Regions from separate parts of the Alteromonas sp. Cnat2-8 genome, predicted to be linked through region 2. Evidence: predicted binding sites of a transcription regulator. Region 2 holds the regulator's gene; each other region holds the start of a gene.
What was found. Region 2 encodes sigma-54, which starts transcription at its own class of promoters, with help from an activator protein. Its sites were predicted from a motif close to GTTGGCACGNNNNTNGNNT; they were not measured.

Region 1 (4,473 bases), 210 kb from region 2:
TGTATTCAACTTTGAGTTCTCGAGTAATGGTGAGGACCGATATACTGGGGAAGTTGAATTAATAGGTGTAAGGGTTATGCGAACAGAGGTGCCGCCGCATAGGGTTTAAGCTTCTATGTCGAAGAGCGTGAGCGGCTCTTAATTCACCATTCAGGTCAGGTTTTACATAACAAATGCATACGGATTGGTAATAAACAACGCAAAAAAAAAGGGGAACCTAGCGGCTCCCCTTTTTCCTGGAATTTTGAGTATCCTTCTCCGCGATCCTTTGCGACTAAAATCTTCCCGATTAAAATCCGTATACGCCCCTTTCCATCTACTCTCGCGCCTTCCTGTGCGAGCTACACATCCATGCGTAGGTCCCTTTCCTTTTATCCTAATTTACTGTACATCCTTCATACAGTGTTCCTCTTCCTGAGGCTGTCCTTGTCAGACTCCGCTGACGTTCCCTTCCCTCATTCCATTATTTGCTGTACATCCTGCTACAGCTTTGCCAATCCCTTAGCATGTCCTTCTTTCGTCCTTGGTTTGCTCGTCCATGCAAACTAGAAATTCCTTAATGGCTATCCTGCCGTTGGCTTCTTGCCTCTAGCTCCTTGCTAGCTCTCGTCCATTTTTCCCTGCTACATCCTGTATGCGAAGTCCTTTCACATTTTACGTCCCTGAATCCCTTTATATCCTTTAAAATCCGTTTCTAACATCCTGTTAATGCAGTGTCCTATCTGCTTTCCTTTCCCTTTCCCCATTGCCTTGTGGGAGTCTCATCCTTAAGTTGTCCTAACTTATTCCGTTGATGATCCTTGACTCAATCCGTGACTCGTCGTGTTTCCTTGTGACATGTTCATAGTATCCCTTCCAATTATTACCGCCATATTGAATTACAGAGATTTAAGAAAGATTCTTGTACGACTTTTGACTAACTTTTAAAAACTTCAATATAATCAATAGCTTTATACTTTAGTATAAATTAATCTTTCATCATTTAGGTAAGATCACTCACAGCGTTTGTAGGAAATGTCTTACAAACGCTGTAGTAAATTTGGTGTAAAGATTGGAACTGCAACGTATGACGTTTTGGTAGGAGTATCACAACGAATAAAAAAACATCATTTTAGCCTGAACATTACCTCACCGTTCACATGAGAAAGGCTTAGTTGTCCTACAACCTGATAATTGTCATCGTTAAAGAAAGCGCGATGTTTTTCTATGGTCACGAACACTGAAACACCCTCACTTTTTTCATCTTCCTCTACCACGCTATCAATAGCGCCAAGTAATATATGCCCAAGCCCATGATGTTGATAATCTGGATGTACTGCGATGAAACTCAGCATGTGGAAGTTATCGGCGGGAACTAATGCTCGCACTTTTTCTTCTTTCTCTAGCATTTGCTTTGTACCAAACAAACCTGCCGTTAAAAGCATCCGCAGTCTCCAGTGCCAGTAACGTCCTGAACCAAATGCTGCATCGGGCGCGGTCAAGCATGCAACGGCAATAAGCCGCTCATCATCGAACAGGCCAATCATCGGCTGCTCTGCAACCCAAAATGCATTGAGCTCTTCACGGATAGCTGACCGTAGACGGCTTTCATAACCTTCTTTTTCTGCTTGGAAAATGTCAATGAACAATGGGTCATCTACATACGCATTGTAAAGAATAGAGGCGGCAACTTTGAGATCATCTACAGATAGATAGATGGCTTTAACCGTGTCTTGCAAGGGGGCTATTGCATTATTAATAGCATCAGTATTCATCAGGGGCTCCTTGTACGCAAAGTTATACAGCTGCTTTTACCCATTTAAACAAAATGAGAGAAGTGGACACTACCGCACAACTTTTATCATTGCGCCAACCACCCACTTAAACTGATTAAACTTTAGCCTACGCGAAAAACCCCTGCATGTTAACTTTTTATTAACATTTAAAAACAGTTAGTAATGCCTACTTTCGTAATCAATTACCAACTAACGATTATTAGTGCATTAAGCTATAAGCACTGTCACCCCAGCCAACTAAGTTTCCATTTCTGAAAACCAACGGCGTACACTCGTCTTTTGTGGTGATACCATCGCCCATCGTTTTTTGAGTTCGGTAGTAAAGTACGCGATATGTGCCGTCTTGCTTTTCGAACAGTTCATTGAAATCCGCAACGCCCATTTTTCTCAATACACTTTCGTAAGTTGTCCCTGTTTCAAGATCCGCAATGTGTTTACGATTGTTAAACTCTCTGTCTTCCCAATCAGCACCATAGTGACTATCTGAACCGCCACCTACTGATACGACACAACCTGAAAGCAAAACTGAAGATGCCAAAGCTACTGAAAGAAGAACCGTTTTCATGTGAATTCCTTAATTATGTGTGTTGTTTTTATTCGATACTACGCCTACTTTGTGAACCGACACTGAATAGACATAAATACGCTAACGTAAGAACCACTGCGTTTATGCGTGATAATGTAAGTTATGATTGGTAAACAAGATTAAGGCCAAAAATTAAATCATTGATTTTTATAACAATCTTAATAACACCATTCTACGAAGACTTTGAAAAATAGTGAAATCAGTAACTTATTAGTGAAATTGACTACGTAGACAGGCTACACTGCGACTATTCATGACTTTAAACCATTTTCGTATTATGAGTAACGCTAACCTGCAGCAACTTCACGTTTTGTGCCTTCAAATGCATAAAGAAGGAAAAACACCGTCCGTAGGCATTTTACGTGCAAAAGCTCCCTTTAAGGTATCGGTAACCGAAGCTATTGAAGCGATTAAGCGATTTAACGCACACAAACCTAAGCTAGAGGTATCTAACGAAGAAAACGTAGCGCAACAAAATCCTGTTGCCACAACTGATGAGCCGGGCAATTTGCATGCACGGGTAGAGACGTTAGAAAAAGAAGTGGCGGAGTTAAAGCGGGCGCTACATCAAATTATTAACGCCCAATAGCTTTTAGTCTTGCAGGCCGGTAATTTTAGGTCTGATTGACGTCAGTCAAAGCATTAACGTCATATAGCAGGTGTAAGTTGCTCAATAAACACCGCAAGAGATGGCGCAAGAATTTTGGCAGGCTCTCTGCCAACCTGCTCAAGTGCCACTTCGCCACTTTCGTTGACAACGGTTAAAATAAAATCTTCTTCGTCAGTTAAACCAAAAAACAATGTTGGCGCTTGCCTAAGTCTTTGCTTCATCAACAAATGCCCAATCAAGTTTTGCTGTAATCTTTCAAAATCTTCGGTATTGAAAACTTGAAGCAATTCACAGCGACCTTGCGGGGCGTTAGCCTTTAAATTATCGCTGTAGTAACGAGTAAAATACTCGCAGTAGTCAGGATTTAGCTTTAGCGATAATGCCTCTTCAACATTACTGAAAGACTGCACAGGCGATTGAAGCGTAGGAGACCATCTAACAAGCTTACCGTCTTGCGCCGTCGTCTCATAGCACGGCGAGGGCCACTCGCTATCAAATGCTATCTTGAGTCCCTCGCCCTCGGCCTGTTCGACATAAGATGATACAAATTTATCTAATTGTGCTGAAATTGTTAGAGCCATTATGACGTTACCTGCGTATTTTTGGGGTACACTATACAACTAAACAGTTAAGTCAATACTGGGGTTAATTCTACTGCGCCGTAAGACTGTGTGTCGCTGTGCAGTTCAACAATTTAAATCCCGCGTAGATACATAAAAGGTTCTTATGTCGACGGACAACTCACCTCAAAAAATTACTATCTCTGCACCTGATGACCTCTCCTTAGGTAAACAGGTTGACTATGAATTTGAATATAATCCTGACTTGTTGCAAGGCGTGCCGCGCAGTCTAAGTCGTGATACGTTGAACTTGGCCGGCTCAGGTTTACCTTTTGATGGTATCGACACTTGGACAGGGTACGAACTTTCTTGGCTTAATTTAAAGGGTAAACCTAATGTGGCAATTTTAGAATGCCACGTTCCTATTACCTCAAAGAACCTAATCGAATCAAAATCATTTAAGCTATATTTGAATAGCTTCAACCAAACAAAATTCGCTTCAGCAGAGGACGTACGACAAGTGCTTCAAGCGGATTTGTCAGCGTGCGCAGGGGAGCCTGTCGAGGTAAAGCTAATTCTTCCAGAGCAGTTTTCTTCGCTACAATTCCAAGAATTTAACGGAACCTTGTTAGATAGTCTGGATGTAGAAATCGATCAATATTCCCCTAATACTCAATATTTGACTGTTGCGAAAAGTGAAGCAGGAGTTCAAGAGACGCTTGTTTCTCATTTACTTAAATCTAATTGTTTAATCACAAGTCAGCCAGATTGGGCTAGTATTCAAGTTAGGTATGAAGGAAAAGCCATTGAACACGAAGGGCTTTTGAAATATCTAATTAGCTTTAGGCAACATAACGAGTTTCATGAGCAATGCGTTGAGCGCATTTACAACGACATCATGAAACATTGTCAGCCAGACAAGTTAACCGTTTGTGCGCGTTA
Region 2 (4,473 bases):
CTCTTTGGTTATTGAAGCTGACGAAGTGGAAGTAATTGCCACTGACGGTGGTGGTCGTGAAATATTTATTGCTAGAGGGAAGCCTGCAAGCTATTCCCAGCAATTGGAAGACGGCACGCCAGTTTCAGCAAAAGCTAATGAAATACGCTATGAAGTGGTGAACCGAACGATTTCTCTTGCCGGAAACGCAGAGTTGAAACAAGACACCAGTAAAGTACAGGGTGACAACATCACGTTCGATATGATTACCGAGCAATTGCTAGCGACTGGGGGCGCAGGTAAAGATGGTGAGGGTCGAGTGACCACAGTATTCACACCTGAGACCATTCGCAAAACTTCGTCTAAGAAAGACAAAAAAGACAACGAGGGCAATGAATAGCAATGGCAACTTTGAGCGCTAAAAATCTTGCTAAGGCTTACAAGTCAAGACAGGTTGTTCGAGATGTAAGTCTGTCTGTCTCAACGGGTCAAATTGTTGGTCTTCTTGGCCCAAATGGCGCTGGTAAGACCACCACATTCTACATGATTGTTGGTTTAGTGAATCTGGATAAAGGCAAGATTGAAATCGACGACAATGAGCTAACTCATCAGCCCATGCACGAGCGTGCACGCCGCGGAATAGGCTACCTACCGCAGGAAGCCTCTATTTTCAGAAAGCTCACAGTGCATGAAAATATCATGGCCATTTTGCAAACCCGTAAAGATTTAAATTCACAACAGCAAGAAGAAGAAGCTGATGCGCTACTTGATGAATTTAATATTAACCATATACGTAATAGTACGGGGATGAGTTTGTCAGGGGGCGAACGCCGTCGCGTTGAGATTGCCCGCGCTCTGGCAGCAAAACCGCAATTTATTTTGTTAGACGAACCATTTGCTGGTGTTGATCCAATATCAGTTAATGATATAAAGAAGATAATACAACATCTTCGCGATAGGGGTATTGGAATCCTTATCACAGACCATAACGTACGAGAGACATTGGATGTTTGTGAAAAGGCGTACATTGTGAGTCATGGCGAGCTTATTGCGCAAGGAACGGCGGAACAGGTTTTAAGTAATCAAAAAGTAAGGGATGTATACCTAGGCGAACAATTCAGGCTATAGTTAATGTAACCGAATTGTCATTTTTCAGTTTCGCTCTGGTATATTCAATTTAGAGCATTTAAATAAGACGTAGATGAAACCATCTTTACAGCTAAAATTTAGCCAACAACTTACCATGACACCTCAGCTTCAGCAGGCCATTAAACTGCTGCAGCTTTCTACACTTGATCTTCAACAAGAGATCCAAGAAGCGCTCGATTCTAATCCGCTATTAGAAGTTGAAGAAGGTAACGACGAGCCGCAACTAGAAAAGAACAATATCGACAACGATGACAGCGGCTCTGAGGCCACTGCTTCTGCATCTAGTGACACATTAGAAGCCGGCGATGCACTTGAGAAAAACGATCTTCCCGATGAGCTGCCAATCGACAGTACGTGGGATGAATACTACTCTGCTTCATCTTCGCCTGCTCCGGGTCCATCCAATGACGACGAGCAAATCTTCCAAGGTGAGACTACTGAAGATATTCAAGAGCACCTTCTTTGGCAAATGCGCCTTACCCATTTCTCGGATACCGATCGCGCAATCGCTACAGCAATCATCGACTCTATTGACGAGTCAGGTTATTTAACCGTTACCCTTGATGATATTTTAGAAGCGGTTAACGATGATGATATGGAAGAGCCGATTGAAATGGACGAAATAGAATGTGTGCTAAAGCGCATTCAGATGTTCGACCCTATTGGTTCTGGCTCACGCTCTCCACAAGAATGTTTGATGGTGCAATTGCGCCAGTTTTCAGAAGACACACCGTGGCTTGCTGAAGCAAAACAACTGATTGAAGAGTACTCTGACTTACTGAGCAGCAAAGACTATCGTACGCTTATGCGTAAAAGCCGATTGAAAGAAGATCAGCTACGCGAGGCAATGCGTTTACTGCAAACCTTGAATCCTCGCCCAGGTAGTGCTTTAGTTACTAAAGAGCCTGAGTACGTTATTCCTGATGTCTCAGTAACCAAGAAAAATGGCCGTTGGGTGGTTGAGCTGAACCCCGACAGTCTGCCTAAGTTAAGCGTAAATCAACAATACGCTGCAATGAGTCGCCGTGCCAAGAATAGTAGCGATTCACAATTCATCCGCTCACACATGCAAGAGGCTAAGTGGTTCATAAAGAGCCTTGAATCTCGTAACGAAACCTTAATGAAGGTTGCAAACTGCATTGTGCAGCAGCAAATGGGCTTTTTTGAGCACGGCCCGGAAATGATGAAACCAATGGTGCTAAATGATGTCGCAGAAATGGTAGATATGCACGAATCCACTATTTCGCGAGTGACAACGCAAAAGTACATGCATACGCCACGTGGAATCTTCGAATTGAAGTATTTCTTCTCAAGCCACGTTGCAACAGAGTCTGGTGGTGAATGTTCATCTACAGCGATTCGTGCATTGATCAAGAAATTAGTGGCCGCTGAAAAGCCTAGCAAGCCGCTAAGTGATAGCAAGATTGCTTCATTGTTGGCCGAACAAGGCATTAAAGTTGCCCGGCGAACAATAGCAAAGTACCGGGAATCGTTGTCGATCCCGCCGTCGAACCAACGCAAAAGCCTTATTTAATCGGGCTTAATAATATAAGGAAGACGAAATATGCAAATCAACCTTACTGGTCATCATGTCGAAATCACCGACTCTTTGCGTAATTATGTCGATACGAAGTTCAGCAAACTTGAACGTCACTTTGATCACATTTCTAATGTGCATGTCATCCTGAACGTTGAAAAATTAAATCAAAAAGCCGAAGCGACCGTTCATTTAAGTGGCGCTGAAGTATTCGCATCCTCAGAAAATACCGACATGTATGCGGCGATTGACAGCATGGTTGATAAACTCGACCGGCAGGTAATCAAGCATAAGGAAAAACTGAAAAAACATTAGTAGTTAATTAAGCATGGATATACAAGCCATCGTAAGTCTGGACCGCACCGAGTGTGCGGTTCAGTGTAATAGTAAAAAGCGAATTCTTGAGATCATCGCTGATATCGCTGCCAAGCAAAACGAGAACATTGATCAGGCAACGGTACTCAACAGTTTGATGGCTCGAGAGCGTATGGGTAGTACAGGCATTGGCAATGGTATCGCCCTGCCCCACGGACGCCTGCCGGGCCTTGAGAAAGTGATTGCCATTGTTGTAACCAGCACGCCAGCAATCGACTTTGACGCCCTTGACGAGAAACCCGTAGACATCTTTTTTGCGCTACTCGTTCCCGAGGAGCAGACCGAAGGACACCTTCAAACGCTGGCCACCGTGGCTGGTAAACTAAGCGACAAAGAAACGATTAAAGCAATACGTCGCGCAACGACAAGCGACGATATTCTATCTGCATTAAGTTAAACATTAAGCGCCTATTAACCGTTTAGTGGGCGCCTAATTCAACAACGCGTATGTGATAAAACCAGAGTATTAGGGAGAAAGTAGGTGAAGCTGATAATAATCAGTGGTCGTTCGGGGTCTGGTAAGTCTGTCGCACTTCGCGCATTGGAAGATTTAGGTTATTACTGTGTTGATAATATCCCGGTAAACTTACTTCCCACCTTAACCCATACAGTTGTTGACGAGTACGATCAGGTTGCGGTAAGTATCGATGTGAGAAACTTACCTAAAAATCCTGACGATTTGGTGGAAATTCTAGACTACCTGCCTTCTTCGTGGTCGATGACCATTGTTTACATTGACGCGAGCGATGATGTACTGGTTAAGCGTTTTAGCGAAACACGTCGTCTTCACCCTCTCGCCAAGCTTAATAAATCGCTTTCAGAAGCCATTAAAGCGGAGTCTGCCCTACTTGCTCCTATTGCAGAACGCGCAGATTTATATTTGGACACTGATAAGCTTACCATTCACCAACTGGCAGAGTTAATTCGAGAGCGTATCTTGGGTAAGAAAAGCTCACGCCTTGTGCTTGTGTTTGAGTCGTTTGGCTTTAAGCACGGCATTCCTAAAGATGCGGATTACGTTTTTGATGCCCGCTTTTTACCTAACCCCCACTGGGAGCCCGACCTTAAACATCTGACCGGATTAGACGCACCAGTAGAAGTATTTTTGGGGTCGCAGCCTGTAGTGACCAAGTTCATTTGGCAAATTCAGAATTTAATAACGACATGGCTGCCTCATTTAGAGCGCAATAACAGAAGTTACGTAACCGTAGCCATTGGCTGTACTGGCGGGCAACACCGTTCGGTTTATATCGCACAGACCCTGTCGAAAACCTTCAGTGAAATACACCCTGATGTTCAAATTCGCCATAGAGAGCTGAATCAGTAATGACTATTCAAAAAACGCTAACTATCGTCAATAAGTTAGGGTTGCATGCGAGAGCGGCGACCCAACTGGTTAAACTGGCTAATCAATTCGACGCTAAAATTATCTT
Region 3 (4,473 bases), 420 kb from region 2:
GTTAATTTAAATGACAGGTTACACCCAATATTTCAGGTAACGTCAGCATTACAGGCGTTTTTATCGTTTGTAGAGATTCAAATTAGCCAGTTTGCTGACCAAGGCCATGAAGAAATACTGGCGCTATTTTTAACCTTGCTAGAAACATCCTTGAAAGGATGCAGCATGGATAAGCGAATGACTCCTGTATTAAGCCATATTCATCGCGACCTTGCCCGAGGCTTTACACAGGTGGAGTTAGCACGGATAGCCTGCATGGGAACAACGCAATTCAAAACACGCTTTAAAGAAGCCACCGGGCATAGTTTACGAGATTACCTTGTAAAAGTGAGGATGGAAAAGGCCAAAGCACTACTTAGAAATACCGATACACCAATGTTGGGTATAGCTCAGCTAACAGGGTATGAAGATGTTGCAGCATTCAGTCGCCGGTTCAAAGCGTATTTCGGGCAACCCCCTAAGTTTTTCAAAAGAAAATAACTATCCTGATGTGACGGTAAATAGTTAAAAGGCGCGGCTAGTTTCGCTCTTCGTCTTTAGGGAGTTTATTGACTCTAGCGTCTATAAAACGTTTGTGGTCGTCCATTTTGGTGCATTCTAAGGTTCCACCAGCAATTCCACTCAATATCGCCAAAGTTTTATTGGTCGTACTGCTACAGTTTACGCGTTTTGAAGGGCGTCGATTTTCATTAGCTTGTATTTGCTGTGTGCTTGGCCCGCTAAGCACAGGACTATTTTTACGCTCTTGAAATGCTTTTGCTGCCTGTTCTGCGTCTTCAGCGACTTTGTCACTGTGATACTTTTCAAAGTAGAGGGCTGCGCCATCTTTTACCGATAGATTCAACGAGCCTGCGCGCCGATTTGCGTCTTTTGATAAAGTGGGCGACGGCAGTGTATTAGTCGGCTTACTTTCAATGGATACCTGCTGTGTATCGGGCTCAGCATTTTTCTGCTGCTTGGGCGCAGGGCTTTCTACAATTTCATTCTTACTATCAAGTGCTTCAGTCGCTTTGGTTGCGTCAGGCTTCAACTCAATTTCTTGCCTTTTAGGGGAAACATCGATTGGTTTAGTTTCTTGTGGTTTAGCTTGGGCAGGAGGGCGTGGAACGGGGGGATAGTACAGTCTGGCGCTTATCTCCGGCGTTCGCTCCAAAACATTTACTCGTGCTTTTTGGTTGTTGATGCCCATTTGAGAAAGTATGACCACTACGATGATCCCAAACACATGTGCACAGCCCGAAATTAATAGTGGGCGCCACGCCGTTTTCTTTGCAACGGAATGGTGTTCAATGCTGCGCTCAGGCGCAAAGAAAGATGGGGTGATAGTCGTCATAGTAAACAACAGACCATGGGCCCTATCGAATAGTTCCATCCTAATTTCATCGCACTTTTTAGTCCTCTCACCTTACCGCAACCTCATACCGCTTCAAAATTGGGCAAATTTTTAACAGTGCACCATTAGTGTGCATTATTTTTGTGCGTTCATGAAGCGTTTGCTTGTATGTATTTGATTTATTTGGCTAATTATTTGTGGCATGGCTCTTGGTTTATCTTCCCATAGTTGGAAACACGACCATAAATCACAGAATAACCAAAACAAACTGGGAGCAACTCATGAAACTAGTCACAGCGATCATCAAGCCGTTCAAGCTAGATGATGTTCGTGAAGCCATTTCAGAAATCGGTATCGACGGTTTGACCGTGACCGAAGTGAAGGGCTTTGGACGTCAAAAAGGACACACTGAACTTTACCGCGGAGCGGAATATCAGGTGGATTTTCTACCTAAAGTCAAACTGGAAATTGCTGTTCAGGATGATCAAGTAGAGCGCCTGGTAGAAGCCATCGTTGGCGCTGCCAAAACAGGCAAAATTGGAGACGGCAAGGTGTTTGTTTACGACCTTGAACACGCCGTTCGTATTCGAACTGGTGAGTCGGATAGCGACGCGCTGTAAGCCACAACGATATATTTGCGGAGAAAACCATAATGGAAATCACTTTTGAACTTGGGTATGCGCTAGATACCTTTTATTTTCTAATCTGCGGTGCACTGGTTATGTGGATGGCTGCAGGTTTTGCGATGCTTGAAGCAGGTCTTGTTCGAGCGAAAAACACCACAGAAATTCTAACTAAAAACGTGGCGCTATTCGCTATCGCTTGCACTATGTACATGATTTGCGGTTACGGCATTATGTACGGTGGCGGCGACTGGGGTCCATTCCTAAGCGGTATCATGGCTGATGGCGCAACAGGTGTCGCTGAAGAGCCAGCAACATATGCTCCTTCTGCTGACTTCTTCTTCCAAGTAGTATTTGTTGCAACAGCAATGTCTATCGTATCTGGTGCGGTAGCTGAGCGTATGAAGCTTTGGGCATTCCTAGCGTTCGCAGTTGTTATGACGGGCTTCATCTATCCAATGGAAGGTGCTTGGACATGGGGCGGCGAAGCAGTATTCGGTATGTATACGCTTGGCGACCTTGGATTCTCTGACTTTGCAGGTTCAGGTATTGTTCACATGGCTGGTGCAGCTGCTGCTCTTGCAGGTGTTCTTGTGCTTGGTGCTCGTAAGGGTAAATACACCGCTGACGGTAAAGTAAACGCGATTCCAGGTGCTAACTTACCGCTTGCAACTTTAGGTACATTTATCCTGTGGATGGGTTGGTTTGGCTTCAACGGCGGTTCAGTACTGGCTACTGCAACTGTTGAAAGTGCAAACTCAGTAGCGATTGTATTTATGAACACAAATGCTGCAGCTGCTGGTGGTGCAATTGCTGCACTTATCGTAGCACGCATTCTATTCGGTAAAGCTGACCTAACTATGGTACTTAACGGTGCACTAGCCGGTCTTGTGGCTATTACAGCAGAGCCTTCAACACCTACACCATTACAAGCTACTTTGTTCGGCGGCCTTGGTGGTATTTTAGTAGTGCTTAGCATTGTTGCACTAGACAAGCTTAAGATTGACGATCCAGTGGGCGCAATTTCAGTTCACGGCGTGGTAGGTCTTCTAGGTCTTATCCTTGTACCTTTCACTAACGATGGTTCAAGCATCTCTGGTCAGCTAATTGGTGCAGCGACTATCTTTGTATGGGTATTCGTAGTGAGCCTAGTGGTATGGCTAGTGATTAAAGCGGTTATGGGTGTACGTGTGAGCGAAGAAGAAGAATTCGACGGCGTAGACATGAGCGAATGTGGTCTGGAAGCATACCCAGACTTCACAAGCAGCCGTTCGTAAGAGAGTCTCGATTAGGCAACGAAACAACAATAACAATAATGCCTTATTACTTCGTTTAAGCCCCGCTAATGCGGGGCTTTTTTCGTTTCATGCAATGTGTTTTAAGACCATTATTGAGCTTAGGAAAAGAGCCTAGGCGTAATGTGACAATAACGCTACACTATGAATCGATAAACTAACGCTAGATTTATTATCGGCAACGTTTTAGTAAAAGGACGGTTATGACTGCAAGTGTGCGACTTCTACCTTTGATACTGGCTTTCTTTAGTATCAGCTGTTTGGGCTATGACAGAATAACGGGGCAACCCTTTGCAAGTCGCTCAGAAGTTATTGCAAAGAACGGCATGGCAGCAACAAGCCAACCATTAGCTACGCAAGTGGCATTGGATATTTTAAAACAAGGCGGCAGTGCAGTTGATGCAGCTATTGCAGCCAATGCCATGTTAGGTTTAGTTGAGCCTACAGGCAGCGGTATTGGCGGCGACCTATTTGCCATTGTGTGGGATGCAAAAGAAGAAAAGCTAGTCGGCTTAAACGCTTCTGGCCGTTCACCCAGACAGTTAACCAAAGCGGTGTTTGCCGAGCGTGGCTTGCATCAAATTCCAAAATTTGGTCCGCTACCCGTTTCTGTCCCTGGCGCTGTAGATGGCTGGTTTGCACTACACGAAAAATTTGGCAAGCTGCCCATGTCTGCGCTGCTTACCCCATCTATCAAATATGCCCGTGAGGGGTTTCCTGTTTCAGAAGTCATTGCCTATTACTGGCAGATGAATCAAGAGCGAATAGGTCATTATGACGGCTTCGCAGAGACTTTTCTTATCGACGGGAAAGTACCGCAAAAAGGCGATGTTTTTAAAAACCCTGGCTTAGCCGTGACCTATGAAAAGATTGCAACAGGCGGGCGAGATGCTTTTTATAAGGGCGATATCGCACGCACTATCGATGCTTACATGAAGTCTCAAGGCGGCTTTTTGTCATACCAGGATTTGTCGTCACATACCTCGGAGTGGGTAGAGCCCGTTTCTGCTAACTATCGCGGGTATGATGTGTGGGAACTTCCGCCCAACGGACAAGGCATAGCGGCACTACAGATTCTCAATGTGCTTGAGCACTATGATATCGAAGGAATGGGGTTTAACTCAGCAGACTACATCCATACCTTTGTTGAAGCCAAGAAGCTCGCCTTCGAAGATCGCGCTAAGTTCTATGCGGATCCAGACTTCAACGATATTCCAGTCGA
Region 4 (4,473 bases), on a different contig from region 2:
CAACGTGCGACAGTGAGCGAGCTTTGTGCCATAGGGGTAACGCCCGCACAAGAGATAGTAGGTGAGTACGGCTAAGGAAAACAGATCAGAGCGCTCTGTGCCTACATTTCCTAAAAAGTATTCAGGTGCGGAAAAAAGTGCAGCGCCAGGAATAGGTGTGTCACTATAGAGGCTTGGTGCATCGGCTAAGGCTGCTGAACCCAAATCTATAATAGTACAGTGCCCTTGTTCGCTAATAATAATATTGTCAGGGCGTATATCCCTATGAACAATGCCCTGACGGTGCATTGCCTGTAAACCTTTACCAACCTGCTCGATTATATTTCTAACTTGCTCTAATGGCGGCGTAGGATTATCAACAGCCCATTGAGCTAGCGTTTGACCTTGTACATATTCACTTACGCTGTAAAAAGCAGAAGGAGAGTACGGTAGACCCAAATCAGTAAACGTTGGGCTTTTAATAACGTGTGCCGAATTAATCCGTCTCGAAAACCAGCTCTCTATTAGGAACCCATTTACCATTTCTGGTGATAGGGTAAAGTCGGTAGCCGGCGTTTTTACAACCACAGGGCTGTTTCTGTGCGTAGCTTCACAAGACGAATTGGTGGCAATAAAAACATGGCTTCGGGCCGACGTATAAAGCTGTCGTTCTAGCTTCAGTCCATCAACATCATCACCCGTCTTAAAGTTTGCGGCAGCAGGCTCTTCGCATACATGTTCATCAGACTGCTGATTTGAGTAATGAATCGCAGCATCAGAAACCTCAGAATTGGTTATCAGTTGGTTGCCCAACGGCCTGTTAAGTACAGATGAATGAGGTGAAGTTGAAACGCCTGTATACAGTGGGTGTCTGTGATCGTCTAGGCCATCATGGCTAGCTACAAGAACCTTTACGAGAAGTAAGGTGAGGTTGTCATCGCTTCCTCTAGTAAATGCCTCATGTACTACCAACGCAGCTTGGTTTTCAGAAAGCGTATCGGCCTCACTGATTTTCATAAGAATGGTGGGTAGCGAAACAAACTCATAAACGCCGTCGCTACTTATCGAAAACGTGCTCGATGAGTTGAGGGTGAGTGTTGTGTGGTCGATATCTATATGTGCTTGAACGCCTAATGCTTTAGTAAGATAACTCTGCGAAGGCTCACTTTCCGATACTTGACGATGAGGTTTTGTGAGTAAGACAGGCGACTGTGCGTTCTTAGAAATAGCCTGAATTTGACAATCCCCCACATGAAATACATCCATGTGATTGCCTGTTACCACTGCCACTGTTAACGTGCACACATAACCTTTTTCTGGTGTATAGCAAAAGGGACTTCTTTGCGTACGTGTGTAAAGCAACGCGTTTATCTCTTTAATAATGGTTTCAGCGCGCGTCTTAACCGACCATTGTTCCGGCGCTATTTTAAACAGTTTAATAAACTGACTGGTAGCAAAGTCGCTAGCAACCTGGCTAACCGTACTGCTACTTACACCGTCAGCGATAACAAAAACGCTGCTTTGATTTGGGTTATCAGAGACATGGAAAGCGTATGCATCTTGGTTTATCGCTTTAACGCCGGCTGTAGAAAATGCACTTACACTGAGCGTGTTAGCTGGTGGGTTAATTGGGGCGTTTAACGCGGCTCGCTCATTCATGTTTAATTGCTTCTTACCTGCATATTTAATTATGAGCCCAATTAGTTATTTCCAAGGAAACGGATAACGCCATCATGACGTGTCTTGTAGGGACAAGGCATGATGGCTTTAAGATAAGCGCCTTAATTAAATAGGCAGTGTTTGCGATGCAGCGGCTTTATCAACAGGGATAGTACGTTTGGGTAGCGTCTTAACGTGGGTGGTGTACAGGGTTAGTCCAGTAAAGGCGAGGCCACCAACAAGATTTCCAAGTGCAGTTGGGATCTCGTTCCAAATGAAGTAGTCCATAACCGAGAAGTCGCCGCCCATAATAAGGCCAAATGGGAAAAGGAACATGTTTACTACTGAGTGCTCAAAACCCATAAAGAAGAACAGCATGATTGGCATCCACATGGCTAGTACTTTTCCGCTAACGTGAGTTGAAATCATTGCACCCACTACGCCTAGCGACACCATCCAGTTACACAACATGCCGCGAATAAAAATGGTGAACCAGCCTGCAACGCCGTGTTCTGCGTAGCCCAATGTACGAGCTTCGCCAATGCTGGCTACCTTAGTCGCGATGGCACCGCCATCCACGTTATACCCCATGGTAAAAATAAACGACATCATAAAGGCCACGGTTAATGCGCCACCAAAGTTACCTAAGAATACTAATCCCCAATTCCGTAGAATTTGTTTTGGCGTGACGCCAGGTCGCTGTGCAAGCCAAGCGAGTGGGGTAAGTACAAACACGCCGGTTAATAGGTCAAACCCCATAAGGTAGAGCATACAAAAGCCCACTGGGAATAACACTGCGCCAAGAAGAAACACGCCGGTTTGAACGGCAATGGTAACGGCAAAAACAGCGGCAAGGGCCAATATTGCACCTGCCATATAAGCGCGAATAAGAGTATCTCGTGTAGACATATAAATTTTGGCTTCGCCTGCATCTACCATCTTGGTTGCAAACTCAGCGGGGAGAAGATAAGCCATGGTTTCACCTCACGTTGTCGTTATTAATAAGTTGTCATCTGTGTGTTGGCGTTTACTGTTTCAATGCGTTCCAGAAGATCAAAAAAAGGCGTCCGCAGCGCTCTCGTAAGAAAGAACTGGGGACGCCTTTGTCCGAAACTCATGCATTGTGGTAGCTAACAAATAAACCGTCGGTTATGTGTACGCCTTTGTACTCTAAAGCCCGTTGGCAACTAATACTTGTATAAGCGCCTTCGTACTTTTGTTATCCATTTGTACAAAGCTAAAAAAGTGCCAATAACCAAAATGTACCTAAACGTGTTATTTATTGCTATTTAAAACAATGGCTTGTGTAAATTCGTGGCTGTGTTGATAGTCGCTTGCGCCAAGGCACTATTAATTAGTCTGCACTAAAAAGGGGGGAGTGTGAGTGTTTAAGGTGCAATCGGTTTTACTATTTCCTACTTTAATGCCTGTTTTAACATTTTTAGCTGACGCTTCATGGTTGGATAAACTTTTGCCTCTTGTGTTCGGTGTGCGTATTTTTCATGCTCAAATAGTTCACACAGTAGTCTTAGTGCCTTGGTAGCATCTTCGTTTATCAAAGGATTAACTTCACTCATAAAGGCGGACAAGGTTTTATTCCCTCTTTCTTTTCCTGTTTTAGCTTCAACGCATTTTATTGCGTTTAGTAAAACTCTGTGTGAGGGCGACCGTGTGTTGCGATGCGTTTTGGGTAAAAAATAAAGTGCTAAAATAAGCCCAATTAGGCCAATGGCGGAAAGAAATACAACTTGCATTTTTTGCGGCGTTAGCGAGCCTAGTAATTCTTCAAGCATGTTGGTTTGCGCAGTATTGTCAAAGCCCAGTACCCATTTACTCCATGAGTAATCGAGCTGTTGAAACCAGCTTTGTAACGTTGCAAAAATGGCAGCGTTGCTAAGGTCGCCCAAAATACTCGCTTCACGAGACTCCCCAAGCTCTTCCAACGCACGTTCAAGCCCGAAGGTTAAGCGTGACGGTGCCACCATACTCGTTGGGTCGTGTCGAATCCATACACCATCAATAAATGCTTCCACCCACGCATGTGCATCGTACTGCCTTATTTGCAGCACATTGTCATTAAGTGCGCTTCCGCCCTGGTAGCCTGTCACCATTCTTGCCGGTACCCCTGCGGCGCGAAGCACATACACCATGGCGCCTGCGTAATGGGCACAAAAACCTGAGCGTTCTTCAAATAAAAAACGGTCGATGGGGTCGGTAGGCATGGCGTTCGGCGATAGGGTGTAGCGGAAGCCCCCTTGATTAAATTCACGCATTATTGCGCTAACTATTTGCTGTGCGCTTGAGTATTGTTTGGCAAGTCTCTGTCCCCATGCCCTGGCTTGTGGGTTGCCACTCATGGAAACCTGTAGGTTTAGTTGAGATTCAAAATTTCCTATTCCGCTAGTGATTTGAGCAGTTGGATAGTAGCGCAGATAAAACGCCTTCTTACTGGATATTGGGCTATTCGCCCTTAACGTAAAATCAAAAAGACTTCTTACGAAAATACTGTTCTCGCGGTTGTTGGGGGTCGAAGGCGCTAACGCAAACAGCCACGTTTGCTGTGTGGGTTCCACGATCAATTCATAACTTATCACTTGAGGCGTATTTTCCTCGGCCAGAGCTGACAAGGGTGTTGGCTTGCCCATGTAAGCTAACTGCTGCTCTGCCTGTTTGCGTTTGTTGCTAATAGACCAGGTTTTCCCGTCAAAATGTTCTAAGGTCATAGCGCGCCAATACCTGGACGGTGCAACAGGGACTGCTTCTGCGTTTTCAAATGTGGCGCTGAAAGCCAATTCAGATGAACTTGCAAGTGACGCAATATCACCAGGCGTCACC

Region 1: MHN00_RS01320 (DUF3192 domain-containing protein) is a predicted target of sigma-54. The motif match lies at 2,473-2,491, and genes of this name have one in related genera.
Region 3: glnK (P-II family nitrogen regulator) is a predicted target of sigma-54. The motif match lies at 1,530-1,548, and genes of this name have one in related genera.
Region 4: MHN00_RS15085 (formate/nitrite transporter family protein) is a predicted target of sigma-54. The motif match lies at 2,873-2,891, and genes of this name have one in related genera.

What each region holds. Positions count from the first base shown of each region.
Region 1 covers NZ_JAKREX010000001.1:312,539-317,011, forward strand. Annotated here, with positions in the region: gene MHN00_RS01310 (DUF3301 domain-containing protein) at 1-109, shown strand, start outside; gene MHN00_RS01315 (GNAT family N-acetyltransferase) at 1,107-1,754, opposite strand; gene MHN00_RS01320 (DUF3192 domain-containing protein) at 1,975-2,340, opposite strand; gene MHN00_RS01325 (hypothetical protein) at 2,615-2,950, shown strand; gene syd (SecY-interacting protein) at 3,010-3,552, opposite strand; gene queF (NADPH-dependent 7-cyano-7-deazaguanine reductase QueF) at 3,698-4,473, shown strand, end outside.
Region 2 covers NZ_JAKREX010000001.1:520,703-525,175, forward strand. Annotated here, with positions in the region: gene lptA (lipopolysaccharide transport periplasmic protein LptA) at 1-379, shown strand, start outside; gene lptB (LPS export ABC transporter ATP-binding protein) at 382-1,107, shown strand; gene MHN00_RS02205 (RNA polymerase factor sigma-54) at 1,181-2,662, shown strand; gene hpf (ribosome hibernation promoting factor) at 2,693-2,980, shown strand; gene ptsN (PTS IIA-like nitrogen regulatory protein PtsN) at 2,994-3,437, shown strand; gene rapZ (RNase adapter RapZ) at 3,522-4,367, shown strand; gene MHN00_RS02225 (HPr family phosphocarrier protein) at 4,367-4,473, shown strand, end outside.
Region 3 covers NZ_JAKREX010000001.1:944,915-949,387, reverse strand. Annotated here, with positions in the region: gene MHN00_RS04095 (AraC family transcriptional regulator) at 1-480, shown strand, start outside; gene MHN00_RS04090 (hypothetical protein) at 518-1,372, opposite strand; gene glnK (P-II family nitrogen regulator) at 1,615-1,953, shown strand; gene MHN00_RS04080 (ammonium transporter) at 1,986-3,233, shown strand; gene ggt (gamma-glutamyltransferase) at 3,455-4,473, shown strand, end outside.
Region 4 covers NZ_JAKREX010000005.1:333,220-337,692, forward strand. Annotated here, with positions in the region: gene MHN00_RS15080 (protein phosphatase 2C domain-containing protein) at 1-1,638, opposite strand, end outside; gene MHN00_RS15085 (formate/nitrite transporter family protein) at 1,765-2,613, opposite strand; gene MHN00_RS15090 (DUF3488 and transglutaminase-like domain-containing protein) at 3,054-4,473, opposite strand, start outside.